DNA from 3 places in the Azonexus sp. MM2026_4 genome. Region 1 is predicted to be linked to each of the others. Evidence: riboswitches for the same ligand, from Rfam matches in the RefSeq annotation. Region 1 holds a riboswitch; each other region holds the start of a gene.
What was found. Region 1 has a riboswitch for cobalamin ahead of cobT (nicotinate-nucleotide--dimethylbenzimidazole phosphoribosyltransferase). Riboswitches for the same ligand answer to the same signal wherever they lie in the genome.

Region 1 (9,378 bases):
TCTCGAGCCGCACACCGACTTCAACCCGGTACTGTTGAAGCCGACCACCGACCGCAAGGCGCAGGTGATCATCCACGGCAAGGTCGCCATCGATCTCGACGCCAAGGCCTACCACGAGTACAAGCCGCGGGCGATGGGCGCGGTGCTCGAATCCTGGGCGCGGCTGACTGCGCACTACGACTGCGTTCTCGTCGAAGGTGCCGGCTCGCCGGCCGAAATCAACCTGCGCGCCCGCGACATCGCCAACATGGGTTTCGCCGAGGCCGTCGATTGCCCGGTGATCATTGTCGCCGACATCGACCGCGGCGGCGTCTTCGCCCACCTGGTCGGCACGCTGGAGCTGCTGTCGGCGTCCGAGCAGGCGCGCGTCGTCGGCTTCGTCATCAACCGCTTTCGCGGCGACATCGGGCTGCTTGAACCTGGCCTGGACTGGCTCGAACAGCGCACCGGCAAGCCGGTGCTCGGCGTGCTGCCCTACCTGCACGGGCTGCTGCTCGACGCCGAGGACGCGATCGCGACGGCCGCGGTCGACGGCAAGACAACGGCAAGAATCCGCGTCGTCGCGCCGGCCTACCCGCGCACTTCCAACCACAACGACCTCGATCCGCTGCGCCTGCACCCGCAGGTCGATTTCCGCTGGATCGCGCCGGGCGAGGCGTTGCCGCCGGCTGACCTGATCGTCCTGCCCGGTTCCAAGGCGGTGCGCGCCGACCTCGACTGGCTGCGCGCCCAAGGCCACGACCAGGCCATCGCCCGTCATCTGCGCTACGGCGGCAAGGTGATCGGCCTGTGCGGCGGCTACCAGATGCTCGGCCGCAGCATCGCCGATCCGCTCGGTCTCGAAGGCCCGCCGGGAACGACGCCCGGCCTTGACTTCCTGGCGGTGGATACGACGCTGGAAACGGAAAAGCAACTGCGCAATGTGAGTGGTCACTTGCATATTGAAGGCCGGCCGGCGATGACCGGCTACGAGATCCACCTCGGCGTCACTGAGGGCGACGGCCTGACCCGGGCCGCCATAGCGCTCGCCGACGGGCGCAGCGATGGCGCGATTTCGGCCGACGACCAGGTGCTCGGCACCTACTGCCACGGCGTTTTCGATCATCCCGAGGCCTTGGCCGCGCTCTTGCACTGGGCCGGTGCCGGCGAGGTCGACCATGTCGATTTCGCCGCCCGCCGCGAGGCCGATCTCGAACGGCTGGCCGATTCGGTCGAGGCAGCCTTCGATTGGGAAAGACTGGCCGCCGTGTTGCCTTTGCTCGCCGGCAAGTACGGGGTGGCTGCGGAAACATCCGGTAGCAATCAGTCGCAATCCGTTCATGATTGATTAAGAGGGGGCTGCCTAGAATCCAGGATCGTACATTTCTGGATTCAGCCCATGACACAACCGGCCCCGATCGAACTCGAGTTTTCCCGCAAGTACGACCGCCAGCACGCGCAGCAGTATTTTCACAAGCACCGGGCCGGGTTGATGCGCCGTCTTTCCGACTGGCGCGAGCAGCAGATCGCGCGGGCGGCGCTGGCGCTGGCCGGCGATCCGGCGAGCGTCCTCGACCTGCCCTGCGGTGCCGGGCGTTTCTGGCCGATGCTGGCGGAACGGGCGGAGCGTCGCATCCTCGCCGCCGACAACTCGGCCGACATGATTGTTGTCGCCCGCGCTACGCAGGCGCCGGAGATCGTTGCCCGCGTCGAGACCTTCCAGACTTCGGCCTTCGCCATCGAGCTGGCCGACGGCGCCGTGGATTGCGTGTTCAGCATGCGCCTGCTGCACCATGTCGCCGAGCCGGCGCACCGGCTGGCGATGCTGCGCGAGTTCCACCGCGTTTCCCGTCAAACCGTCGTCCTTTCGTTGTGGGTGGACGGCAATTTCAAGGCCTGGCGGCGGGCCCGGCTGGAAGCGCGGCGGCTGGTCAACAACAACCGTTTCGTCGTCGCGCGTGAGGTGATCGAGGCCGAGTTCGCCGCCGTCGGTTTCGACGTCGTCGGCTACAAGGATTTTCTGCCCGGCTACGCGATGTGGCGTGTCTATACGCTGCGCAAACGCGGCTGACTACTTCAGCGTCAGCGGCAGGCCGGCGGCGACCAGCGTCACCCGCTCGCAGACCGCCGCGATGCGCTGGTTGAGTCTCCCCTGTTCGTCGGCAAACAGGCGTGAAACCGGATGCATCGGCACGATGCCCCAGCCGACTTCGTTGGAGACCAGGACGATCTGCCCGGGCAGTTGCGGCAACGCATCGACCAGCGCCGCCGTCTGGCCGGCGAACAGCGGGCAGTCGATGGCCTCGCCGGCTTCGGTCTGGGCGGCGGCGCGGCCGGCGAAGAGCAGGTTGGACAGCCACAGCGTCAGGCAGTCGACCAGGAGGCAGGTGTCGGACTCCGCTAGTTCGCGCAGGCGGGCAGCCAGGTAGAGCGGTTCCTCGACGCAGCCCCAGTCGGCCGGGCGGCGTTCGCGGTGGTGGGCGATGCGGCGCGCCATCTCGCCGTCGCGCGACTCGGCGGTGGCGACGTAGATGACCCGCTGGCCGGATGCGGCGGCGATTTGCTCGGCGTGGCGGCTCTTGCCCGAACGGGCGCCGCCGAGGATCAGAATGCTTTTTGCCATGGCCGGCATTGTGGCGTCTCCCTTGTTTTTAGTGAAGTTGAACGGGTGCGAATGAGCGTACGCAAACGGCTTTACAACAAAAAAGTTTTGCAACAGAATGGTTGTACAAATTTTCTGTTGGCAGGCGACGATGAAAATCAGTGTCGGCAATCCGGTGGAAGGCGAAGACTTTTTCGACCGCGAGCAGGAGCAGGCGCGCGCCTGGCGCAAGCTGGAAGGCAGCCACCTGCTGATGCTTGCCCCGCGCCGAATCGGCAAAACCTCGCTGATCCTGCGCCTGTGCGCCACCGCTCGGCAGCACGGGCGCTACGCCGTGCATTGCAGTTTTGCCAAGTGCGAAAGCGAGAGCGACTGCATTCGCGAACTGTTCAAGGCTCTGGCGACCGAGCACAGCATCGAGCAGCGTCGAAAGGCCTTGTTCGACAAGATCAAGAGCGTCAAATTGGGGCCGTTGGGTATCGATTGGCACGAAGCCCGGCCTGAAAGCTGGCGTGAGGCCGGCGAGGAACTGGGCAAGGCGCTGGCAGATGGCAACGACGACTGGCTGGTGTGTGTCGACGAATTGCCGGTCTTCATCATCAACCTGTTGCAGCAGGGGGACGACGGTCGGCGCCGGGCGCGGGCCTTCCTGTACTGGTTGCGCGACCTGCGGCAAACCCATTATCGACGCATCAAATGGCTGCTTGCCGGCTCCATCGGTCTGGATACGCTCGCTGCACGGCTCGGCCTGAGTGACACGATAAACGATCTGGAACCGTTTCCGCTCGATGCCTTCAGCGAGGAAAGCGCCTGTCGTTTCCTTGGCGAGTTGGCCAAGAGCTACGCGATCGAACTTGACGAAGGCTTGCGTGCCGCCATCGTCGGGCGTGTCGGCTGGCCGGTGCCTTACTACTTGCAACTGATGTTCGAGCATCTGCGCGAAGAGAGCGAGGAATGCGGTCGGGCGCCGGATGCGGCGATGGTCGAGCTGGTATTCGAGAAACTGCTGGGCATGGGCTACCGCAACCATTTCGACTACTGGCGCCAGCGCCTGGACGAGGAACTCGGCCAGCCGGAGGCGGGGCACGCAGTAAGGATTTTGACGCAAATCTGCCGGTTGACTGCGGGCAACACCCGGGAAAACCTGGCGCAGGCGCTGGCCGCCGCCATCGGCGATCCGGCTGTGCGCGACAAGACGCTCAACTACCTGCTCGAAGTGCTGGTCAGCGATGGCTACTTAATTGAGCGCGCCGGTCGCTACGCGTTCCGCCTGGAATGGCTGCGTGTCTTCTGGCAACGGAGGCTGGCATGAACCGCGATACCGCCCTGAAACGTCCCGCCCTCTATAACCCGGCACTGTGGAGCCGCGACGAAGTGCGCGCCTACTACGTTGCCCGCCCGAAACTGCTCGCCCGCTTCATCGACGATTTCCGTCGCGAAAAACCGGGCACTCGCCCGCAACACAGGTTGATCCTCGGCCAGCGCGGCATGGGCAAATCCACCCTGCTGCGCCGCCTGGCGATTGCCGTTGATGACGACGCCGAGCTTGCCGCTGCCTGGATACCGCTGGTTTTCCCGGAGGAGCAGTACAACGTCGCCAGTCTTGCCGATTTCTGGCTCAACTGCCTTGATGCATTGGGCGGCTACCTGGAAAGCTACGGACGCGCCGCCGAAATGAGCGCCATCGACGCCGAAGTTGCGCGCCTCGATCGCAAGGACGGCGAGGGTGCCCTGCAGGCCTTGCTACGCAGCGCGGGAAAGCTGGGGCGCCGCCTGATCCTGCTCGTCGACAACATCGACTTGATTCTCGACCGCCTCAAGGACAAGGACTGGGCCTTGCGCGAAGCCCTGCAGGAACACCCGCAACTGATGCTGATCGGTGCCAGTAGTCGGGCGCTGGAAGCCAGCTACGACTACGGTCGTGCCTTCTACGATTTCTTCCGCATCGACGAGCTGCGCGGTCTCAGCGAAGAGGAAATGCGCGAGACCATCGTCAACCTCGCGCGCCGGCACGGTGCCGAAGCGCTGATCAGGCGAGTGCAGGAGGATTTCGGGCGCATGCGCGTGCTGCATACGCTGACCGGCGGCAACCCGCGTCTCGCCGTGCTGGCCTACGGCGTGTTGTTGAAGGGATTCGATAGCGATGTGTGCGCCGATCTCGAGAGCCTGCTCGATGAAGTGACGCCACAGTACAAGGCTCGCTTCGACGAACTGCCGGTGCAGGCGCAACTGTTGCTCGATAAGCTGGCCCTGCACTGGGACCCGATGACTGCTCGTCAGGTTGCCGATGCCCTGGGCTGGAACGTCAACCAGGCCTCGGCCCAGCTCGATCGTCTGGCCCAGGCCGGCATCGTCGAAAAGGTCAAGGCCGGGCAAGGCAAGCGCATGGCTTTCCAGGTTGCCGAACGCTTCTTCAACATCTGGTACCTGATGCGCGCCGGTCAACGTGCGCGGCGCAGGTTGATGCGGCTGGTCGGATTCCTGCATGCCTACTACAGCCTCGATCTCGCCGCCGGGCCGGATATGTTGCGCTGCGCCGAGCCGGCGCCATCGCGAGCGCCGCCAATCCGCCAAGCCGACGAACTGATGAGCGAAGTTCGCCGATTGTTCACCGCGCAGCAACACGAAGTGGTTGCAGGCACGGCGTTTTTGCGGGTAATCGTGGCGCTGCTTCCGTCTGCCGTGGAATTGCAGGTCGGCAAGCGCGTCCTGGCCGAGCTGGACGCCTCCGGCATTGGTGAGTCCCTGCAGCCGGTGCGTGCCGCCCTGGTGGCGGCGGTGGCCGGCAACGCCGAACTGCTCAACGACGTGGCGCCCGAAATCCGCTTGCCGGCGCGGGAGATCCTCGCCCGCATGGCGCCGTCGCTGGTCGCCGGCTAGCGCGGCGCGGGTATAATCGCCGCGTTCGACAAAACGGAACCCGGTGCGAGGCAACTCTATTCCGGGGCGGGCCCGCCGCTGTAACCGGGGACTCCGATCGCAATAGGCCACTACGAGCGGAAACAGACGCTCCGGGAAGGCGCGGTCAGGGGGACGATCCGGAAGCCAGAAGACCTGTCGGACGGAAAAACAGAAAGCCTGTGGACAGGGCTTCGTGTTCGCGTCTGGACGATGCGGGCACGAGGCCCTTTCGCTTTTGGAGAATCGGATGCATTCGTTCGCAATCGTCGCCCCCGACCGGGGCATCGAAAATTCGCTCAGACACAAGGTTGATCGCAAAACCAAGCCGCTCGGCGCGCTCGGTCAACTGGAGTCGCTCGCGGTGCGCATCGGCCTGATCCAGCAGACGCTGACGCCGTCGCTCGACCGGCCGCAGATGCTGGTCTTCGCCGGCGATCACGGCGCCGCCAGGGCCGGTGTCTCGGCCTATCCGCAGGACGTGACCTGGCAGATGGTCGAGAACTTCCTCGCCGGCGGCGCGGCGATCAACGTCTTCGCGCGCCAGAACGGGCTTGGCCTGGCGGTGGTCGATGCCGGTGTGGCGCACGATTTCGGCGGCCCGCGTGAAGGCCTGATCGATCTCAAGGTGGCGCCGGGCACGGCCAATTACCTGGAAACCCCGGCGATGACGGCAGCGCAATGCGCGCAGGCGATCGAACAGGGGGCGGGCGTGGTCTTCGGGCTGGCGGCAGCCGGCTGCAAGGTGGTCGGTTTCGGCGAAATGGGCATCGGCAACACCGCTTCGGCGTCCTTGATTACCCATTGCCTGACCGGCGTGCCACTGGCCGATTGCGTCGGGCGCGGCACCGGTCTCGACGATGCCGGGCTGGCGCGTAAACAGGCGCTGCTGGAGCAGGCGCTGACCCGCTATCGCGCCGCTGGCGGCGACGACGACGCCTTTGCCGTGCTCGCCGAGTTCGGCGGCTTCGAGATAGCAACCATGGCCGGCGCCATGCTGGCGGCGGCGGAAGCGAAGATGGTGCTGCTCATCGACGGCTTCATCGTCGGCGCGGCGGCGCTGGTCGCCGCGCGTCTCGAACCGGCCTTGCTCGACTACTGCGTCTTCTGCCACCGTTCGGCCGAGCCCGGCCAGCGTGCCCAGTTGCAGGCGTTGCAAGCCGAGCCGCTGCTCGACCTGGGCCTGCGCCTGGGCGAGGGCACCGGCGCCGCGCTGGCCTTTCCGCTGGTCCAGGCGGCGGTCGCCTTTCTCAACGAAATGGCCAGTTTCGAGTCGGCCGGCGTCGCCGGCTAGCCATGCTGCGCCGCGAGCTCGAATACTTCCTCGGCGCCCTGCGTTTCTTCACCCGGCTGCCGGTGCCGGCCTGGGTCGGTCATTCGGCCGAGGCGCTGCAGCATTCGGCGCGCTGGTTCCCGGCGGTCGGTCTGGTCGTCGGCGGGATTGGCGCGCTGGTCTACCTGGCAGCGCTGCAGTTCTGGCCGCAATCGGTGGCGGTACTGCTGGCGATGGCGGCGACGCTCTACGCCACCGGCGCCTTCCACGAGGACGGTCTGTCCGACACTGCCGACGGTCTCGGCGGCGGCTGGGAGAAGTCGCGCATCCTGGCGATCATGAAGGATTCGCGCGTCGGCAGTTACGGCGTGGTCGCGCTGTGGCTTGGGCTGACCGGCAAGTTCGTATTGCTGGCGGCGCTCGATCCGGCGCTGGTGCCGGTGGCGCTGCTCGCCGGCCATGCCTGCTCGCGCGGCTGCGCGACGCTGTTGCTGGCGAGCATGGACTACGTGCGCGACGACGCGCAGTCGAAGGCCAGGCCGCTGGCCAGCCGGCTGGCGCCGGGGGCGCTGCTGTTCGCCCTGGCGTTCGCGCTGGCGCCGCTACTCTGGCTTCCTTGGCCGCAAGCGGCGGCCGGCCTGCTGCTGGCGCTGCTGGCGACGGTCTGGCTGGCGGCCAAGTTCCGCCGCTGGCTGGGCGGTTACACCGGCGACTGCCTGGGCGCCACCCAGCAGCTCGCCGAAATCGCCTTCTACCTCGGATTGCTCGCGCAATGGCCGCGCTGACGCTGTACCTGGTGCGTCACCCGCGCCCCTTGATCGCGCCCGGCGTCTGTTACGGTCAGCTCGACATTGCGGCCGAAGATCCGGCGCCCATTGTTGAGCGCCTGCGCCGCGAACTGCCGCCGGGATTGCCGGTCTGGAGCAGCCCGCTGCAGCGTTGCCGGACGCTGGCCGAAGCCCTGCAGCCGGCGCCGCGGCTCGATGCGCGGCTGATGGAACTGGATTTCGGCGCCTGGGAAGGTCGTCCGTGGGACGACATCGCGCGTGCCGAACTCGACGCCTGGGCCGCCGACATCGACGGCTACGCGCCGCCCGGCGGCGAAGCGCCGCGCCAGTTGCAGCGGCGCGTGCTCGCCTTCATCGATGAACTGCCGGCCGGCGCGCATCTGCTGGTCACCCACGCCGGCGTGATTCGCGCGTTGCTCGCCGCGGCCGCCGGCGAGACGCTGGCCAGCGCGCTGCATCGGCCGGCTCCCGGGTACGGCAGCCTGACCCGACTCGATTATTTCTCGGGCAGCCGGTAGCGCTGTTCGCGGTACAGCCAAGCCGGCAGCAGCGCGTGCGCCAATGCCCGTTTGGCTAGGGCGTCGCCGTCGGCGGGCGCCGCTTCGGCGGCGCTCAGGCGCTTCGTTTGGCGGTCGTAGTGGGCGAAGGCGGGGGCCTTTTCCGGGCGCAGGACGACCACTTGGTTGCCTTCCATCCAGCCGTAGTTCTGTTCGTACTGCATCATCGCCCGGCCGGGCAGGTCGTCGGCCTCGCGGGTGAGGTCGCGGCCGGGCATCGGGTGTTTGGCGTCGACGCCCATCAGCGAGAGCAGCGTCGGCGCCAGGTCGATCTGGCTGGCGACGGTTTTCACCCGCTTCGGCTTGAGGTCGGCGCCGAGGATCAGGCCAGGAATGTGGAAGCGTTCGACCGGCACCATGCTGTCGCCGCGCACGCGGATGTCGTGGTCGGCGACGACGACGAACAGGGTGTCCTGCCAGTAGGGGCTGGCCTTGGCCTTGGCGATGAACTCGCCGAGCGCGTGGTCGGTGTATTTGACGGCGTTGTTGTCGGTCGCCCTGGGTTGCTCGTAAAGCTCGATACGGCCGTCGGGGAAGTCGAAGGGCGAATGGTTGGTCGAGGTGAACACCAGCGTGAAGCTGGCCTGCCCTTCGGCGTGTTTGGCGTTCAGGCGTTCGTGCGTCTTGTCGAACAGGTCTTCGTCGGAAACGCCCCAGCCGGTGATGAATTTCGGATTCTTGTAGTCCTTCTGCTCGGTGATGTGGGTGAAGCCGTTGCCGGTGAAGAAGCCGCGCATGTTGTCGAAATGCGCTTCGCCGCCGTAAATGAACTCCGACTCGTAGCCGTGCTGGCCGAGGATGGAAGCGAGCGTTGCGAAATTGCGCTGCGCCAGCGACAGCTTGACGACGGCCTGCGCCGGCGTCGGCAGGAAGCCGGTGGTGACCGCCTCGATGCCGCGGATCGAGCGGGTGCCGGTAGCGTAGAGCTGCTCGAACCACCAGCCTTCGTGCTTGAGCTTTTCCAGGTTGGGCGTCACCGGGACGCCGCCGAGCGACTGGACGAAGGTGGCGCCCAGGCTTTCCTCGAGGACGATCACCAGATTCAGCGGCTTGCTGCGGCGTAGCGTTGCCTGCTGGTTGACCAGGGTCGGGATTTCCGGGTCATTGACCAGCGGGTGCGGGTTGCCGAAGCTGGCGCGGGCCTGGCGAAACTCGGCGAGCATGTCGGCGGTTTCCATCTTGCCGTAGATCTCGCTCGAATTGGCTTCGTGCTGCATGCCGTAGATCGCGTAGGCCACCGACCAGGCGGAATTCAGGATCAGCGTATTGACCATCGGGTCG
Region 2 (9,378 bases), 430 kb from region 1:
GGCGATCGCCATCTTGATCTCGGCGAACATTTCCGGCGAAGTGAATTCGCGCAGGTCGTCGAGGTTGCCGGCGTCGTTGGCGGCCTGCAGGCGGATGAAATTGACCTTGGCGCTACGCACGAAGGCTTCGACGTCGAAGTCGGCCGGAATCTTGCCACCGGTCGATTCAACGGCCTGGGCCGCCGGCGTAAAGGCAGAACCACCGGCCGGGGTGAAATCCGGTCGAGCGACATTGCCAGGCTGACCGCCGTAATTGGCGCCGGCACCGGCATACTGCATGCCCTGCGCCTGAGCGCCGGCCTTCTTGCGCATGAAGAAACCAATGGCGGCAATCACGGCGAAAGCGAGCAGGGCGATCATCATGAAGTTGGCCAGTCCCTCGCCGAAGCCAAAGTGGGAAGCCAGCGCAGCAAGACCGAGACCGGCGGCGAGGCCGGCAAGCGGCCCCATCCACGAGCGCTTCGGCTGGGCTTGCGGGGCCGCGGTCGGGGCTGCCGGCTGCGGGCGCTGGGCCTGGTTGAAGTTGTTGCTCGGCGGCGTCGCCTGACGCTGCATGCCGGTCGAGCCGCCGCCGCCCAGGCGCTTGGCTTCGGCGTCGTTGATGTTGAGCGTCAGGCCGAGGATCACGGCAGCCGCCATGGCGATGAATTTGTTCATGAATGTCTCCTTTGGGGAACAAGTGGGGCCATTGTACGCAGCTAACCCCTTCCAAAAAACAGGGTGACGCTAATTGACGATCCGAAAAAGACGAATCTTCAGACGCCAAACAAGGCTGCCGCTGCCGGCGGCAGCGACGGGAAATAGAAATGCACGTAGGAGGCGGTCAGCCGCTGCCGGCGGTAGATCGCCTCGCCCTCGCGGCCTTCGGCAGTGACGGCACGGCACAGCGGCGACAGCGGCGTCTCGCTCTTCGAATAATGGAAAGTGTGGCCGGCCAGCCGGCCTTCCGGCAGTTCGGCGAACTGCGTGCCGAGCGCCGCCAGCCGCGGCTGCATCACCGCCCGCCCGGGCAGCAGGCCGGCGAAGCGGTGGGCCTGGCCGGCCTTATCCACCACTTCCTCGAACAGGCTCATCATGCCACCGCATTCGGCGAGCAGCGGCTTGCCGGCGTCGACATGGGCGTGCAACGCCTGCCACAGCCCAGCGTTGGCGCTCAGTGCGGCGGCGTGCAGTTCCGGGTAGCCGCCGGGCAGCCAGACGGCATCGCACTCGGGCAGTGCATCGCCGGCCACCGGTGAGAAGAAGCGCAGTTCGGCGCCAAGCCCTTGCAGAGTTTCCAGGTTCGCCGGGTAGATGAAGCCATAGGCGGCGTCGCGGGCGATGGCGATGCGCCGGCCGGCGAGCAGGGGTGGCAAGGTCGGCGGTGGCACTTCGGTGAAATTCACCGGTGCGGGCAGGTTGACCGTGGCACTGTCGGCGAGTGCGTCGGCCAGGCGGTCGAGGCGACTTTCCAGGTCGTCGATCTCGACCGCCTGGAGCAGGCCGAGGTGGCGTTCGGGCAGGCTGTCGCCGCTCTTCGGCAGGGCGCCGAACCAGCCCATGCCCGGCCTCAAGCTTTCCTGAAGCATGGCAGCATGCCGCGCACTGGCGACGCGGTTGGCGAGCACCCCGGCGAACGGCAAGCCGGGCCGGTAGGTGGCCAGCCCGTGGGCGACCGCCCCGAAGGTCTGGGCCATCGAACCGGCGTCGATCAACGCCAGCACCGGGATGGCGAAACGCTCGGCGATGTCGGCCGCCGACGGCTGGCCGTCGAACAGGCCCATCACGCCCTCGACCAGGATCAGGTCGGATTCCGCCGCCGCCCGCGCCAGCCGCCAGCGCGCATCGGCCTCCCCACACATGCCGAGGTCGAGGTTCTGGCACGGTTGACCGCTGGCGAAGGCATGAATCTGTGGGTCGAGGAAATCCGGCCCGCACTTGAACACGGTCACGCGCCGCCCCTGGCGCGCATGCAGGCGGGCCAGCGCGGCGGTGACGGTGGTCTTGCCCTGGCCGGAGGCGGGGGCAGCGACGAGCAGGGCGGGGCAGGCGGGCATCAGTATTCCAGTCCGGGCATGGCTTTCACGCCGGCCTGAAAGGCGTGTTTTTCCATGCCGATCTCGCTCACCGTGTCGGCGGCGTCGCGCAATGCCTGCGGGGCGGCACGGCCGGTGACGATGACGTGCTGCAGCGCCGGGCGCGAACGCAGTTTGGCGATCACCGCGTCGAGGTCGAGCCAGCCGTACTTGAAGGCGTAGGTCATTTCGTCGAGGACGACGAGGCCGATCTCCGGATTTTGCAGGTGACGGCAGGCGACTTCCCAGGCGGCCTGGGCGGCCTGGGCGTCGCGCTCCTTGTCCTGGGTTTCCCAGGTGAAGCCTTCGCCGCCGACGTGCCAGGCGACGTTCGGCTGCTGGCGGAAGAAGGCTTCCTCGCCGGTGTCCGAGCGCCCCTTGACGAACTGGACGACGCCGACCTTGAAGCCGTGGCCGAGCGCCCGGGCGACGACGCCGAAGGCGGCCGAGGACTTGCCCTTGCCGTTGCCGGTGTTGATCACCAGCACGCCGCGTTCCTGTTGGGCGGCGTCGATCTTGCCGTCGATCACGGCCTTTTTCTTCTGCATGCGTTGTTCGTGGCTGATCGTCATGGGCTTACTCCGGAATGAAACAGCGCTGGCCGTGGTCTTCGATCTGCCGCAGCCCGTAGCCGTAGAGTCCGGACAGCGTTTCCGCGGTGAGGATCGCGTCGACCGCGCCCTGCTCGCAACGGCCGTCGCCGTAAACCAGCAGCGCCCGGTCGCAGAAGCGGTGGGCCAGCGCCGGGTCATGCAGGACCATGACGACAGCGGCGCCGCAGTCGCGGGCGGTGCCGGCGAACAGTTCGAGGACCGCCATCTGGTGGTTGAGGTCAAGGTGCGACAGCGGTTCGTCGAGCAGGTAGAGCGGCGCCGCCTGGGTGAGCAGGGTGGCGATCGCCAGGCGCTGGCGTTCGCCGCCGGACAGCGTGTGCACCTGGCGCGCTTCCATGCCGGCCAGGCCGAGCGCCTGCAGCGCACCGCGCGCCAGTTCGGCGTCGCGCTTCGACTCCCAGTCCCAGCGGCCGAGGTGGGGATGGCGGCCGGTGAGCGCGGTTTCGAGCACGGTCGAACCGAACGGATCGTTCTGGAACTGGCCGAGCCAGGCTCGGCGCAAGGCCGCCTGGCGTGGCGGCAGCAAAGCGCAGTCCTCGCCGTCGAGCAACACGGCGCCGGCTTGCGGCGGGCGCAGTCCGGCCAGCGTGGACAGCAGCGTCGACTTGCCGGCCCCGTTGCGACCGAGGATGGCCAGGCTTTCGCCCGGCTGCAGGCTCAGGTTCAGGCGGTCGACAACGGTCTTGCCGCCGATATCGACGCTGAGCTGCCGAGCTTCGAGCAAGGGGGCGCTCACTTCGGCTGCCTCGACAGCAGGAAGAGGAAGACCGGCACGCCGATCAGCGCGGTGAGGACGCCGACCGGCAACTGCTGCGGGGCGATCACGGTGCGCGCCGCGGTGTCGGCGAAGACCAGCAGCGAACCGCCAGCCAGCACCGAGGCCGGCAGCAGCAGGCGCTGGTCGTTGCCGAGCGCCAGCCGCACCAGATGCGGCACGACCAGCCCGACGAAGCCGATCGAGCCGGCGGTGGTCACCGAAGCGGCGGTGGCCAGCGAGGCGAGCAGGTAGATGGCGACGCGCAGGCGGTCGATCGCCACCCCCAGCGCCTGCGCCTGCATCAGGCCGCGCGACAGCAGGTTGAGTTCGCGGGCGAAGGGCATGGCCGCCAGCAGCGCCAGCGCCAGGACCAGCAGCGGCGGCCACCAGGTGAAGGTCTGGCCGAGGTCGCCCATCAGCCAGAACAGCATGCCGTGCAGCTTGCTCTCTTCGGCAATCGACAGCATCAGCGCGATCAGCGCGCCGCAGCCGGCAGCGACGATGACGCCGGTGAGCAGCAGGCGGGTCTGCGTCCAGCTGCCGTCGCCGTGCGCCAGCCCGAAAACCAGGAACATGGCGCCGAAAGCGCCGGCAAAGGCCAGTCCGTCGACAGCCAGCAGCGGCAACCCGAGCAGCATCGCGAACATCGCGCCGACTCCGGCACCACCGGAAATCCCCAGCACATAGGGATCGGCCAGCGGATTGCGCAGCAGCACCTGCATCAGCGCGCCGGCCAGCGCCAGCAGGCCACCGCAGGCAAAGCCGGCGAGGGCGCGCGGCAGGCGCAACTGGACGACCACGTCGCCGGCCCCTTCGCCCTGGCCAAACAGCGCGGCGACGATTTCCCCCGGCGCCACGCGCAGGCTGCCGGCCGCCAGCGCCAGCGCAAAACTCGCCAGGCTAAGCAGGGCGAGCGAGGAAAGGATCAGGAAAGCGCGGCGACGGGTCGGCATGCGGACTTACTTCGGACTGTAGCGGATGCCGATGAAGGCGTTGCGTCCCGCCGTCGCATAACCGTCGGCGAGCGTGTAGTCGCGGTCGAACAGGTTGTTGATGCGGGCGAAGACGGCCCAGTCCGGCGAAAAACGGTAGGCGGCGTAAAGGTTGGCGAGAGTGTAGCCGCTCAGGCCGACGCGCGCATTCGATTTGTACTCGTAGCGCTTGCCGCTTGCCGTCAGCTCGACCCGCCAGTCCCAGTCGCCAACGCTGCGCGCCACCGCCGCCGCTACCGTGTGCCGGGCCCGACGCGGCAACTGGCGGTGGTTGCTGCGGTCTGCGGCGTCCAGCCAGTCGTGGCTGGCCTGCAGGTCGAAGCCGGCCAGTCGCCCCTGCCAGGCGAGCGTCGTTCCCTCGATGCGTGCGTTTTCGACGTTGGTCGGCTGATTCAGCGCGCCGACCTTGGTCCACACGATCATGTCCTCGATCCGGTTGAGGTACCAGGTCAGCGAGACATGCTGGGCACCGGTTTCGTAATGCAGCGCCGCTTCGCGGTTGCGCGACGACTCCGGGCGCAGGTCCGGGTTGCCGACGTAGCTGCCGCTCGCCGGATAGTAGAGTTCGTTGAAGGTCGGCGCCTTGAAGGCGGTGCCGGCACTCAGGCTGGCCCGCCAGTTGGGCGAGAAGCGGTAGCCGTAGGCGAGCGAGCCGGAAGTCTTGTCGCCGAACAGCGAATCGTCGTCGTGGCGAACCGACGCCTGCAGCCGGTGCGCGCCGAAGCCGCGGTTCCAGCCGAGCTGGACGGCGTCGTTGCGGCGCTCGTCGCGGGCATAGTTGCCGCTGGTGTCGATCTGTTGTTCGAGACGCTCGACACCGACCAGGAAATTGCCGAGGCTGCCCTGAATGTCGTGCTGCCAGGCGTATTGCCGCTGTTCGGTGTTGAAACGGCTGTTACGGATACCGTCCTTGAGGTTGCTGGAATCGTCGATGCTGCGGCCGACGCTGAGGCGACTGGTCCATTGCGCGCTCAGGGCGTTCTGCAGGACCAGACTGGCCGCGCCGTTGCGCGTGCTATTGACCCAGTTCACCTTGGCGCCGGAACCGTCGTAGCGACTGCGCCCCTCAGCATGCAGGACAGTCAGGCCGAGTTCGTGGCCGGGCGCGAACTGGTAGCCGAGGCTGCCGGCGGCCGCCCGGTTGCGGAAACCGTCGCGGTCGGGATTGGCTTTCGGGTCCTTCGGCTTGCTGTTGAAGCCGTCGCTCGCGTCTTCGCTCAGATTCAGCGCGTAGCGCCAGCCGCTCTGGCTGCCGGCCAACCCGGCGCTGGCCGAGCGGGCGCCGTCGCTGCCGCCGCCGGCCGCCACCGAGAACTGCAGCGGCCCGCTGCCACGCCGGGTAAATACCTGGACCACGCCGCCGATCGCATCGCTGCCGTAGAGCGACGACGCCGGCCCGCGGACGATCTCGATGCGCTCGATCTGCGCCGCCGGGATGCGCGACCAGGTCGGCTCGCCGGAAGTTGCCGAGCCGACGCGCATGCCGTCGATCAGCAGCAGGACGTGTTTGGGATTGGCGCCGCGGACGTACAAGTAGGACGCTGCGCCCGGACTGCCGTTGGCCGCCATCTGGATGCCGGGTTGCGCGGCGAGGATCTGTTCCAGGCTGGAATGGCCGGCGGCCTCGATCTCGGCGCGCTCGAGGACGGTCGTATCGGTGAGGACTTCGTCGGCACGCATGGCTTGGCGGGTGGCAGTGACGACGACATCGTCGAGGCTGACGGATTCAGCGCCGCCAGCGGCCGCGACGAAAGCGGCCGGTACCAGGCCGAGCAGGGGCCGGAAACGGATGGACATGGTTTTCCCTTTCCCGGCAGGCGTCCCCGCATGCCGGAATGCGTTGAAAAGGAAACGCACGGGCGGAGCGCAGGTCGAGAAACCGGCGCCACCACCCCGTGGCATTTCCGTGAGGCATGGCAGGCCGGTATCCGGGCTCGCAAGTCTTGACGCATCGCCTTCCCAGGTTTCCCCAGTGGCTTCGTGATACGCCCGCACTTGCTTACCGTTGCGGGGGCAGCAGCGGCTTGGTCTCGTTGGAGACGCACCGCTTTCCCGTTTAACCGTATGGAATGAATTCCGAGTACGGCACCTGACAAGCCGCGCATTCTACATCGCCGCTCCGAGCAGCGCGAGCCACGCCCCGGCGCCAAAGCAATAAATCACTTTGAAAATAGCCGCTTAGTCCTTGACCGGACTACATTTATCCCTCTATAGTGCGGCCCATGAATAGCGAACTCGAAGCGCTCGAAGCCAAGATCGATCAGGTCGTCGCCCTGGTGCACCAGTTGCGCGCCGAAAACGAAGTCTTGAAGAACCAGATCGCCGCTGCCGAAGCGGAACGCCTGCATTTGCGGTCGACCATGACGGCCGCCCGCGAACGCCTCGAAGGCCTGATCGAACAGATTCCCGAGGATGCCTGATGAGCGGCGAGCAGAATTTTCTCGACGTCAAGATCATGGGCCGCGAGTACCGCGTTGCCTGCCTGCCCGAAGAACGCGATGCCCTGCTGGCGGCGGTCAACATGGTCGACGGCAAGATGCGCGACATCGCCCAGCGCACGCGCAGCACCATCGCCGAACGCGTGGCGGTGATGGCGGCGCTCAACATCGCCCACGAGCACCTCGGCCAGCCCGTGCCGGAAGACAACCAAGAAACGGTTGCGTCGCCGGAAACGAAGCGTAGAATCGAAGTCATGGGAGCACGGTTGGATGCCGTGCTGGCACCCCAGCAGCAACTGGACTTCTGACCGGTTGCGGGGTGGCCCGCCGAGTGTCCCCTGCGGTGTTTGTTAAGGCCATATATTCCTTGAACCAATGCTGATTGGCATCGGTTGCGGACCAGAAACCCGCTGTTGTGCGCGCTCTTCGTCGAACGTGCCTGATGCGGAAGGGAAGCAGCCACTCTGAACCCAGGTTCAGGATGCCGGCCTGACGGCACTCGCGGGGGCTTTTTTTGACAGGTGGCAGCTGGTCTGCCACCTGTTTTCATTTTGTGACCGGAAGATGCAGTACTGGCTGATGAAATCGGAACCGGACGAGGTTTCGATCGACGATCTGGCGGCCGCGCCGCAACGCGCCTTTCCGTGGACCGGCGTGCGCAACTACCAGGCGCGCAACTTCATGCGCGACGCCATGCAGCCCGGCGACCTCGCCTTCTTCTACCATTCCGGCTGTGCCGAACCGGGCATCGCCGGCATTTGCGAAATCTGCTCGGACAGCTATCCGGACCCGACCCAGTTTTCCGCCACCGACAAGTATCACGACCCGAAATCGACACACGAACAGCCGCGCTGGTGGCTGCGCGACGTGCGTTTCGTCAGCCGCTCCCGGCTGCTCGGCCTCGGCGAGCTGCGCCGCCATCCGGAACTGGCCGGCATGCGCGTGCTGGCGCGCGGCAACCGGCTGTCGATCACGCCGGTGACGACGGCCGAATGGATCTTCATTAACCGCTTGCTGGAAACCGATACATGACGCTTTGGTGGCTCACTTATCCTCTGCTGGGAATTTTTGGCGGCTTTGTCGCCGGCCTGTTCGGCGTTGGCGGAGGACTGACGCTGGTGCCTTTCATGTACATGCTGTTCGTCGCCCAGGATTTCCCGCCCGCGCACGTGATGCATCTGGCGCTTGGCACCTCGATGGCGACCATTATGTTCACGTCGATTTCGAGCATGCGCGCCCATCATGCGCACGGCGCCGTGCGCTGGGACATCGTTCGGACGATGGCACCCGGCTTGGTACTCGGCACCTTCGGCGGCTCATTGGTTGCCGGCCAGGTACCAACCGGACCGATGACGGCGATTTTCGTCGTTATCGTCTATTACGCGTCCATCCAGATGATGCTTGATTTCAAGCCGCACGCCCATCGCCAGATGCCCAATGGCTGGGGGCGCTTCATCGCCGGGGGCGTTATCGGCGTCATCTCCAGTCTGGTTGCCGCCGGCGGCGGTTTCCTCTCGGTGCCCTTCATGCTGTTCTGCAACGTGGCGATCCACAACGCCGTCGGTACCTCGTCAGCGCTGGGTTTCCCGATTGCCGTCGCCGGGGCGCTCGGCTATCTCGTTGCCGGTCTGAGCGATAGCGGTTTGCCCGATTACACGGTGGGCTACATCTATCTGCCCGCCTTCATCGGCATCGTCGTCATGAGCATCCTGATGGCACCGGTCGGTGCCAGACTGGCGCACAAATTGCCGGTCAAGCAACTGAAACGGGCTTTCGGCGGTTTTCTCGCCTTGCTCGCCACCAAGATGCTGCATAGCCTGATCGGCTGAAACGGATCAAGTGCCGGCCTTGAAGTCGCGCAAGGTAGCGACAAGGTCGGCAAAGCGTTCGCCCTGGACCGTCACGTGGGCTCGCAATTGTGCCGAGGCGAGGTCGCTGTCCCCCTTGACTATGGCATCGACGATGGCCTGATGCTCGTTGAACGATGTCGCCATGCGATTCCTGACGCGCAGTTGCAGCCGCCGGTAGGGACGCAGGCGGCGGTGCAGGGCAGTCGCCTGCTCCACCAGAAAGCCGTTGTGACTGGCTTCGTAGATGCGCTGGTGGAATACCTCATTCAACTGGTAATAGACATCCGGCATGCCGGCATCGCGCGCCGCTTCGCAGGCACGATGCGCCTCCTGCAGGGCAAGCTGCTCGCCCGCAGTGATCCGCCGGGCGGCCAGGCGCCCGCACATGGCCTCCAGTTCGGCCATCACCTCGAACATCTCGCAGACCCGATCGGCCCCCACTTCCGGCACGGTGGCGCCGCGCCGAGGACGAATCTCGATCAAGCCAGCCGAAGAAAGCTGAATCAGCGCTTCGCGTACTGGGGTTCGTGAGACGCCGAAGGTATCGGCGAGTTCTTGCTCGTCAAGTCGCGTACCAGGCGGGTAAACACCAGTAACGATGCGCTCTTCGATCAACTCGCCAAGCCGCTCCGACTGTCGTGCGGTAGCTGGAATTTCAACAGGACTGTTCACG
Region 3 (9,378 bases), 1.5 Mb from region 1:
CAACGAGGAGCAGAGCTGGTGGCAACTGGCGGCGGAGGCGGTTCTATTGCCCTTTGATGGCGAGAGTTTCGAACGCCTCGATCCCTACTGGCAATCCGAAATGGCCAACCGGGCGGTCATTTCGCTCAGCAAGCTTTGGTCGAGTGCTTTCCTGCCGGTCGTCAACTGGGCCTATGCGCGATTGCAGTCCCGGCCGGATAGCCTGGCTCCCCACCTGCGCATGGCGCTCGCCGATCTCGCGCTGCAGCGCGGCGATACGGCCTTGCTCGAGCAGGCGCTGCACGGTATCGACGGTGCCGGTTGCGATGTCCTGCGGGCGGCGAAGCTGATTGCCGATGGCCAATGGGCGGGCGGGCAACAGGCCTTCGAGCTTGCCCTCAAGCGCGGTCAGACCGAGATGGGGGTGCGCAAACGGGTATTTCCGGACTCGGTCGCCTGGCTTTACCCACTCGCCCTGCTGGCGCAAGGGAGTCCGAAGCAACTCGAACTGGCGCGCAAATTCTGCGTCGGCGAAGCCGGCACGCGAACGCCCAGCGCGCACGACGATTGGGGGCGCTGGGTCAATGCCATCGACGCCCGACTGGGCAACGCGCCCCTGGTGCCGGGCGCGTTTTCGCTGCAGGACAACGGCTACGAGCAATATTTTCTGGTACTTTTCTGGAAGGTCATGCTGGCCGCCTGGGTCGGCACGGAGGCGCTGGGCGTGGCCAAGGCCGGCAACAAGAAGGCGCTGGTTTTCGACGGTCTGCGCCGCCGTCTGCAGGAGTGCGGATTCAAGCGCCTGCTCGCGATGCTGGACGCCGCCGAAGCCGTGCTTGGCGGCGACGAGCCGCCGGCGGGATTCTTTGTCGCCGGCAAGGGCGAGCGCTGGCGCGAAGTGCTCGGCGCCCTCCAGGCGCTGGCGGGCGACGGCGCCGCCGCCGCCAAGGGCAAGGACGACGCCGAAAAGACCCGCATCCTGTGGACCTTGAGCATCGGCAAGCAGGGCGAATTGCTCGACATCAAGCCCCTTGAGCAGAAACGCGGCAGCCGCGGCTGGAGCACGCCGAAGGCGCTGCCGCTCGGCCGCCTGGCGGCCAATCAGGCGCTGCCGCCGGCCGACGCCCGCGTCGCCCGCTGCCTGCGCGCCGATCGCTATTACGCCAAGCGTTTCAATATCGATCTGGCCGCTGCGATTGGCGCCCTGGTCGGCCACCCGGCGGTGGCCCTGGAAAAAGCGCCGGGGCAGTTGGTCGATCTGGTCGAAACGCCGCCCGAGTTCGAAGCTGTCCGCCAGGGCGAGAAGATCGTCATGCGCATCAACCCGCCCCTGCGCGCGGAGGATACCGACAGCTATTACCTGGATGCGGAAGCCAAACGCGACGCCGAGGCGCTGCGCCTGATCACCTTGTTGCCGGACGGCGCGCAGCGCGTCCGGCTGGTGCGCTACACGGCGGCGCAAAAACGCGCCGCGCAACTGGTGTCCGGGCGCTTCGCGGTGCCGGCGAAGGCCGAGGGGGCGCAGGCCGAACTAGACAAGACCTTGCAGGCGCTGGCCGGGCATTTCCAGGTGCAGGCCGATGCGGCGCAGGCTTCGCGGCAGATCGCGGCGGAAACGCGCCTGCGGGCGGAACTGGCGCCGGTCGGCGAAGCGCTGTCGTTGCGTCTGGTCGCCGCTCCCTTCGGCGCCGAGGGGCCGCGCTTGCCGGTGGGCAGCGGCCGGGTCCGGCTGATGGCGGCGATCGGCGGCGAAACCCTGGGCGCCGAGCGGGACCTGGCGGCGGAAAGGAAACATCTCGAAAGTCTGCTCGACGCTTTTCCTTACCTTGAAGAGATCGGCGATCCCGCGGCCGGCGAGTGGCTGATCGAAGACCCGGAGCAGGCGCTCGGGCTGGTCGAGGGGCTGCCGGGGCAAGCCGGCATCGCCGCCGTCGATTGGCCGAAGGGCAAGAGCGTCCGCGTCATCAGCGTCGATCCCGGCAAGCTCGGCATCACCGTCAACAAGGAGCGCGACTGGTTCCGCGTCGCCGGCCAGGCCGCGCTCGATGAAGGCCTCGTCGTCCAGTTGGAAAGCTTGCTTGCCGCCGCCCGCGGACGGAGCCGCTTCATCCCGATCGGCGACGGCGTCTATGCGGCGCTGACTCGCTCGCTGAAACAGAAACTGCTCGACCTGGCGGCGGTCGGCGAAGTCGACAAGCACGGCAGCAAGGTCCCGCAAATCGCCGCCGCCTGGCTCGACGACGTGCTCGACGGCACCGGGCTGGAGGCCGGCGCCGATTTCCGCCAGGCGATCGACCGCCTGCGCGCCGCCCAGAACATCCTGCCGAAGCTGCCGAAATCCCTGCAGGCCGAGCTGCGTCCTTACCAGGAAGAAGGCTATCAGTGGGCGATGCGCCTCGCCGCCGCCGGCATGGGCGGCTGCCTGGCCGACGACATGGGGCTGGGCAAGACCCTGCAGGCGCTCGCCGTCATGCTCGAACGGGCAGCGGGCGGCGCCACCCTGGTCATCGCGCCGACCTCGGTGTGCGGCAACTGGCTGGCCGAGGCGCTGCGCTTCGCGCCCAGCCTGAACACTCGCATCTACAGCGAGGCCGGCGACAGCGAACGCGAGCAGTTGATCGACGGAGCCGGCCCGCAGGACGTGCTGATCGTCTCCTACACGCTGCTGCAACTGGCCCAGGAACGCTTTGCCGGCCGTTCATGGCACACCGTCGTCGCCGACGAGGCGCAGGCGATCAAGAACGCGGCGACCAAGCGTTCGCAGGCGGTCTTCGAACTGCCGGCCGATTTCCGTCTGGCCCTCTCGGGAACGCCGGTGGAAAACCGGCTGGCCGAACTGTGGTCGATCATGCGCTTCGCCAACCCCGGCCTGCTCGGCAGCAGCGGCCGCTTCAACGAACGCTTCGCCGGGCCCATCGAACGCAACCGCGACCGCGACGCCCAGCACGTCCTGAAACGCCTGATCGGTCCCTTCGTCCTGCGCCGCACCAAGGCGCAGGTGCTGCAGGATTTGCCGCCGCGTACCGAGTTGATCCTCTCGGTCGCTCCGGAGTCCGCCGAGGCGGCGCACTACGAAGCGCTGCGCCGACAAGCGATCGACGAGGTCGGGACGCTCGATGCCCAGGCCGGGCAGGCGCGTTTCAACATCCTGGCGCAACTGACCAAACTGCGCCGCGCCGCCTGCGATCCGCGCCTGGTCAGCCCGGAATTCGGCATCGTCGGCGCCAAGGTGCAGGCCTTCGCCGAACTGGCCGCCGAACTCACCGCCAACGGGCACAAGACCCTGGTCTTCAGCCAGTTCGTCGATTTCCTGCAGATCCTGCGCGCGCCGCTCGACGCCGCCGGCATCAGCTACCAGTACCTGGACGGCGCGACGCCGGCCGCCGAACGTAGCAAGCGCGTCGCCGCCTTCCAGGCCGGCGACAGCGACCTCTTCCTGATCAGCCTGAAAGCCGGCGGCTTCGGCCTCAACCTGACCGCCGCCGACTACGTGGTGATCACCGACCCCTGGTGGAACCCGGCCGCCGAGGACCAGGCGATGGGCCGCGCCCACCGCATCGGCCAGCTCCGGCCGGTCACCGTCTATCGTCTGGTCAGCAAGGGCAGCATCGAGGAACGCATCGTCAACCTGCACCACGACAAGCGGGCGCTGGCCGACAGCATCCTCGACGAGGGTGACGCGTTAACGCTGCCGTCGACGGAAGACTTGGTGGCGCTGATCCGGGGCGAGTAGGGGGCGGGGGCGGCGGGAATCCCGCCGCCGGTTTCCTTACTTCGGGCTGTAGCGCAGGCCGACGAAGGCGTTCATGCCGGGCGTGTTGTAGCCGAGCGCGGTTTCGTACTTCTTGTCGAACAGGTTGTTCAGGCGCGCCTCGACCGCCAGTTCGCCGGTGATCGCGTAACGCGCGGTCAGGTTGACCAGACCGTAGCCGCCCATGCGCCCGGTTTCGGTATTGGTGTTGTAGCGCTTGCCGACACCCAGCACTTCGACGCCGGTTTCGAGCGGCCCCCAGTTGCGGCTGACGCCGAGCATCGCCTTGTCGCGGGCGCGCCGGCCCAGTTCGAAACCGTTGCTGGTGTTCTTCGCATCCAGCCAGTCGTAGCTGGCGCGCAGGTTCCATTGCCCGAAGCGGCCGGCGTAGGTCAGCGTCGCGCCTTCGAGGCGGGCCTTGTCGACGTTCTCGTAGGTGCCGATCCAGGTGACCGGATCGGAAACCCAGTCGATCAGGTTGCTGACCCGGTTGTGGTACCAGGTGGCGCTCAGTGCGTGCACGCCGTTGTCCCAACTCAGCCCGATCTCGCGATTGCGCGATTTCTCCGGCTTGAGGTCGGGATTGCCGTTGCCCCAGGGCGAGGTCATGAACAACTGGTACACCGACGGCGCCTTGAAGGCGGTGCCGTAGCTGGCGTGGGCGCGCAGTTCGCGGCTCAGGCGGTAGCCGTAGGCGACGCCCCAGGTGGTTTCGCCACCGAATTCGGAATGATCGTCGCGGCGGGCGTTGAGCTGCCAGCTATGGTCGCCGAGGCTGGCGGTCCAGCCGGCGAGGACGGAGTCGTTGTCGACCTTCGGGCGCTGGGCAAAACCGGTGTCGGGGCTGATTTCCTGCTCCTGGCGTTCGGCCGCCAGCAGCAGCTTGCCGAGCGGCAGCGTCAGGTCGTTCTGCCAGCTCAATTGCCGGTTGCGCGTGTTCTGCCGGGTGATCGTCTCGACCGGCAACGGCCAGGCCCAGGCGTCCCAGTAATAGGATTTCTGGCGGTCCTCGGCTTCGCCGTACTGCAGGCGGCTGGTCCAGACATCGCTCAGGCGGTTGCGGCTGAACAACTGCCATTGCTCGGTGGTGAAGCGGGCGCGGTCGTCGTAGTTGCCGGTCGCCGGCTGGTTGCCGCTGTCGTAATGGACGAGGCCCTCGTTGCGCCGCCAGATGCCGCCGATCTCGTGGCCGGCGGCGGGAATGAAGGAGAGCGCGGCACTGCCGCCGGTGTTGCGGTAGGCGTCGTCGTCGGCGTCGCGGTTGCTGGCATGGCGCTGCGCCGAAAAGCCGTCGCTGGCGCGGTGGTTGGCTTCGACGCGGAAACGCCAGTGTTCGTCGCCGCCGCTGACGCCGGCACTGGTCTCGCGGGTATGGTCGCTGCCGTAGCCGACGTAGCCATCGGCGCGCAGGCCCGGCGCGCCGCGCCGGGTGATGATGTGGATCACGCCGCCCAGAGCGTCGGCGCCATAGAGCGTGGCCGCCGGGCCGCGCAGGATCTCGATGCGCTCGATATTGGCCAGCGCCAGGAAGCGCAGCGGCGAGCCCGAGAGGTCGGCCGAGTTGATGGCGATGCCGTCGACCAGCACCTTGGTCTGGTTCGAGTTGCTGCCGCGCAGGTAGAAGCTGGTCGTGGTGCCGGGACCGCCGTTGCTCGCGGTCTGGATGCCGGGCTGACGGGCGAGCAGCTCGGTGACGGTGTCCTGGCCGCTGCGTTCGATTTCCGCGCGGTCGATGACGCTAACGTCGGCGAGCACTTCGGCGACACGGTTTTCCTGACGGGTGGCGGTGACGACAACGGTACCGAGGTCGGCGGCAGCCGGCGCGCTGCCGGCAAAGAGCGGCAGCAAAAGGGCTGCGCTGGGCTTGAGGCGGATTTGCATGATTTTCCCCTGGCCGGCAGGCGTCCCCGCATGCCGGTGTGCGATGAAAAGAAAGTGCACGGGGAAACTGGGCTGGATCAGCCGGCGCCACCACCCCGTGGTCCTTTCGCTTGCGTCACAGGCCGGTCTCCGGGCTCGCAAGTCTTGACGCGCCGCCTTCCCGGGGGGAAACCCAGTGGCTCGATGGCGCGCCCGCACTTGCTTACCGTTGCGGGGGCAGCAGCGGAATTGCCTCGTCGGAGGCGCACCGCTTTCCCGTTTCACCGTGGCGAGGAATATCGCGCACGGCACCTGAAACGGGCGTGATTATAGCGGAGCCGGGGGCGCCTGGTCCGGGTGGGCGGGCGGAACCGGCGAAGGTCTTGTCGCGACCGTTGCAATTCTGCCGACGTGAGACGGAAGGCGGCAAACAAAGGTCCGGGATCGTGCGCTATGATGCCTTTCAGCGTTGATCACTCAGCAAACTCATGCCTGGTCTTCCCGCCATCCTGCGTTCGTGCGTCGTCATCCTCGTCTTGCTGGCGGGAATGGCGGGTTGCGCCGCGAACGCGGCGGGAACGCCGGAGGCACGCATCCTCTTCATCAATTCCTACCATCGCGGCTATTCCTGGAGCGACGGCATCGAGGACGCTTTCCGGGCGCGCCTCGCTGCTTCCGGCAGGAAGATCGAGCTTTCCGTCGAGTATCTCGATAGCCGCCGTTTCGCTTACGGCGCGCAGATCGAGCCGTTGGCGCAGGCGATGGCGGTCAAGTACGCCGAATACCCGCCCGACGTGGTGGTGGTCGCCGACAATGCCGCCTTCGATTTCGCGATCCGTCATCGTGCCCGCCTGTTTCCGCAGCAGCCGATCGTTTTCGGGGGCTACAACAATTTCCGCCCGGAGGTGGCCGAGGGGGTTGCCAACATCACTGGGGTGAACGAGGAAATCGCCATTGGCGATGCCGTTGCCATGGCGCTCGGGGTGCATCCGCGGGTGCGCACGCTGGCTTTCGTCGTTTCCACGGCGGACGCCAGCAGCAGGCGGATCGGCGAGGTGGCCGAACAAACGGTGTTTCCCGAGCTGCGCAAGCGCTTCGATGTCGTCGTGCTCAAGGATGCATCGATCGAGGAAGTTCACCGGCGTCTCGCCGCGCTACCCGCCGATAGCCTGTTGTTCCTGATCGGCCAGGTGAGCGACAAGGGGGGCGGCCGCGCCCTGTCGCCGGCCGAGAACGGTAGCCGGATCACCGCCGGCAGTCCGTTTCCCGCCTATACGTTCTGGGACTTCCATCTCAATGCCGGCGCCCTGGGCGGTCACATCATCACGGCCGCCGAGCAGGGGCGGACGATGGCCGGCATGGCGCTACGCATTCTCGACGGGACACCGGCCGACAGCATTCCCGTCGTCATGACCACGCCGACCCAGGATATCTTCGATTATCCGGTGATGCAGCGTTTTGGCGTCAGCGAGGACGATCTGCCAGCCGGCGCCGTGATCATCAATCGGCCCGTTTCGCTCTGGGCAACCTATCGTTGGCAGATTGTCGGCGTGATCGGGCTGCTGGTGCTGGAAACCCTGCTGGTCGGCCTGTTGCTGCACGTCGCCCGTGGCCGCCGCATGGCGATGGCCGCCCTGACCGAGGCCAAGGAGGCGGTGGAGGTGGCCAACGTGGCGAAGAACGCTTTCCTGGCCAACATGAGCCACGAGATGCGGACGCCGCTCAACCACATTCTCGGCATGATTCCCCTGTTGCGGCGCGAACCCTTGTCGGTGAAGCAGTCCGAGCGCCTGGACAAGATCGCGGCGGCCTGCCAGAAGCTGACCGGCAGCATCGCCGCCGTGCTCGAACTGACCCGCCTGGAAGCCAACAAGCTCGAACTGACCGAGCAGCCTTTCGATGCCGCCGCGCTGATTCGCGACGCGGTCGAAGACATCCGGGCCGAGGCCGACGCCAGGCAACTGGCACTGGTCGTCAACGCGGCGCCGATACCGTCCGGGCTGGTCGGCAACCTTGCCTACATCCGGCTGGCGCTGAACAATTACCTGGCCAATGCATTGCGCTTCACGCCGTCGGGCAGCATCACCATCCGGGTCCGCGCGATTGAGCCGCAGGGGGAGACGGGGACGGAGGCGGTGCTGGTGCGCTTCGAGGTCGAAGATACCGGGATCGGCATTGCCGAAGCCGACCAGAAGCGCTTGTTCAACGTCTTCGAGCAGGTCGATAACTCGTCGACGCGCCAGTACGGCGGCCTCGGTGCCGGTCTAGCGATCACCCGCAAGATCGCCCGGATCATGGGCGGCGATGCCGGGTGTACCAGCCATCTCGGCCAGGGCAGCACTTTCTGGTTTGCGGTGGCCTTGAGGAAGGCGGCGGCACCCGCCGCCTGATCCGCCGGCAAAAAAATGGACTGCCGGAGCAGTCCATTCGCTGGCCGGAGAACGGGCCGGATCACTCGATGGCGAGCACCGATTTCGCCTGCTGGCGGAGGACGTATTTCTGGATCTTGCCGGTCGAGGTCTTCGGCAGGACGCCGAAGGCGACCTGCTTCGGCACCTTGAAGCGGGCCAGGTGGCCGCGGCAGTGCTCGATGATGTCGGCCTCGCTGCAGTCGGCACCGGTCTTCAGTTCGATGAAGGCAGCCGGCACTTCGCCCCATTTCTCGTCCGGCTTGGCGACGACGGCGGCGGCGATCACCGCCGGGTGGCGGTAGAGCACGTCCTCGACTTCGAGCGAGGAGATGTTCTCGCCGCCGGAGATGATGATGTCCTTGGAACGGTCCTTGATCTTGACGTAGCCGTCGCTATGGACGACCGCCAGGTCGCCGGTGTGGAACCAGCCGCCGGCGAAGGCTTCCTCGGAGGCCTTTTCGTTCTTCAGGTAGCCCTTCATCACCAGGTTGCCGCGGAACATGATTTCGCCCATCGTCTCGCCGTCCCAGGGCACCGGCTGCAGGGAAACCGGGTCGAGCACGGCGATCGCTTCCTGCATGTGGTAGCGCACGCCCTGGCGGCCGTTGCGGGCGGCCTGCAGGTCGATCGGCAGGCGTTCCCATTCCGGCTGCTTGGCGCAGACCGACGCCGGGCCGTAGGTTTCGGTGAGGCCGTAGACGTGGGTGATGTTGAAGCCCATCTTCTGGGCGCCCTCGATGATCGCCGCCGGGGGCGCGGCGCCGGCGATCAGGCCGTTGACCGTCTGCTCGATGCCGGCCTTGAGTTCGGCCGGGGCGTTGATCAGCATGCCGTAGACGATCGGTGCGCCGCACATGTGGGTCACCTTGTGTTCCTTGATCAGGCCGAAGACCAGCGCCGGATCGACCTTGCGCAGGCAGACGTTGGTGCCGGCATTGGCGGCCAGCGTCCACGGGAAGCACCAGCCGTTGCAGTGGAACATCGGCAGTGTCCACAGATAGACCGAGTGCGGCGGCATGCCCCAGGAAATGATGTTGGAAGCGGCGTTCAGGTAGGCGCCGCGATGGTGATAGACGACGCCCTTCGGGTTACCGGTGGTGCCCGAGGTGTAGTTGAGGGTGATCGGGTCCCATTCGTCGGCCGGCAGTTCCCAGGCGAATTCCGGGTCGCCGTTGCCGATGAAGGCTTCGTAGTCGATCTCGCCGAGCGCTTCGCCGCCGGTGAACTCGGGGTCGAGGCTGTCGATGACCTGCGGCTTCGGTCCTTCGAGCAGGGCCAGGGCGTCCTTGATCACGGGCGAGAATTCCGGGTCGGTGATCAGCACCTTGGCTTCGCCGTGGCTCAGCATGAAGGCGATCGCTTCGGCGTCGAGGCGGG

Region 2: it holds a riboswitch for cobalamin, as region 1 does, so the genes downstream of both, AC0KWY_RS13100 (TonB-dependent receptor domain-containing protein) here and cobT (nicotinate-nucleotide--dimethylbenzimidazole phosphoribosyltransferase) in region 1, are expected to answer to the same signal.
Region 3: it holds a riboswitch for cobalamin, as region 1 does, so the genes downstream of both, AC0KWY_RS00085 (TonB-dependent receptor domain-containing protein) here and cobT (nicotinate-nucleotide--dimethylbenzimidazole phosphoribosyltransferase) in region 1, are expected to answer to the same signal.

Annotation. Positions count from the first base shown of each region.
Region 1 covers NZ_CM148380.1:3,195,009-3,204,386, forward strand. The annotation lists gene AC0KWY_RS15015 (cobyric acid synthase) at 1-1,327, shown strand, start outside; gene AC0KWY_RS15020 (class I SAM-dependent methyltransferase) at 1,379-2,050, shown strand; gene cobU (bifunctional adenosylcobinamide kinase/adenosylcobinamide-phosphate guanylyltransferase) at 2,051-2,602, opposite strand; gene AC0KWY_RS15030 (ATP-binding protein) at 2,733-3,893, shown strand; gene AC0KWY_RS15035 (AAA family ATPase) at 3,890-5,461, shown strand; cobalamin riboswitch at 5,497-5,635, shown strand; gene cobT (nicotinate-nucleotide--dimethylbenzimidazole phosphoribosyltransferase) at 5,730-6,773, shown strand; gene AC0KWY_RS15045 (adenosylcobinamide-GDP ribazoletransferase) at 6,776-7,537, shown strand; gene cobC (alpha-ribazole phosphatase family protein) at 7,525-8,058, shown strand; gene AC0KWY_RS15055 (LTA synthase family protein) at 8,037-9,378, opposite strand, start outside.
Region 2 covers NZ_CM148380.1:2,766,819-2,776,196, forward strand. The annotation lists gene AC0KWY_RS13075 (Tim44 domain-containing protein) at 1-657, opposite strand, end outside; gene AC0KWY_RS13080 (cobyrinate a,c-diamide synthase) at 756-2,036, opposite strand; gene cobO (cob(I)yrinic acid a,c-diamide adenosyltransferase) at 2,036-2,626, opposite strand; gene AC0KWY_RS13090 (ABC transporter ATP-binding protein) at 2,631-3,404, opposite strand; gene AC0KWY_RS13095 (FecCD family ABC transporter permease) at 3,401-4,378, opposite strand; gene AC0KWY_RS13100 (TonB-dependent receptor domain-containing protein) at 4,385-6,214, opposite strand; cobalamin riboswitch at 6,320-6,525, opposite strand; gene AC0KWY_RS13105 (hypothetical protein) at 6,640-6,837, shown strand; gene AC0KWY_RS13110 (cell division protein ZapA) at 6,837-7,163, shown strand; RNA gene ssrS (6S RNA) at 7,188-7,367, shown strand; gene AC0KWY_RS13120 (EVE domain-containing protein) at 7,435-7,887, shown strand; gene AC0KWY_RS13125 (sulfite exporter TauE/SafE family protein) at 7,884-8,684, shown strand; gene AC0KWY_RS13130 (GntR family transcriptional regulator) at 8,691-9,377, opposite strand.
Region 3 covers NZ_CM148380.1:30,813-40,190, forward strand. The annotation lists gene AC0KWY_RS00080 (DEAD/DEAH box helicase) at 1-3,712, shown strand, start outside; gene AC0KWY_RS00085 (TonB-dependent receptor domain-containing protein) at 3,749-5,611, opposite strand; cobalamin riboswitch at 5,715-5,921, opposite strand; gene AC0KWY_RS00090 (sensor histidine kinase) at 6,079-7,980, shown strand; gene AC0KWY_RS00095 (acyl-CoA synthetase) at 8,042-9,378, opposite strand, start outside.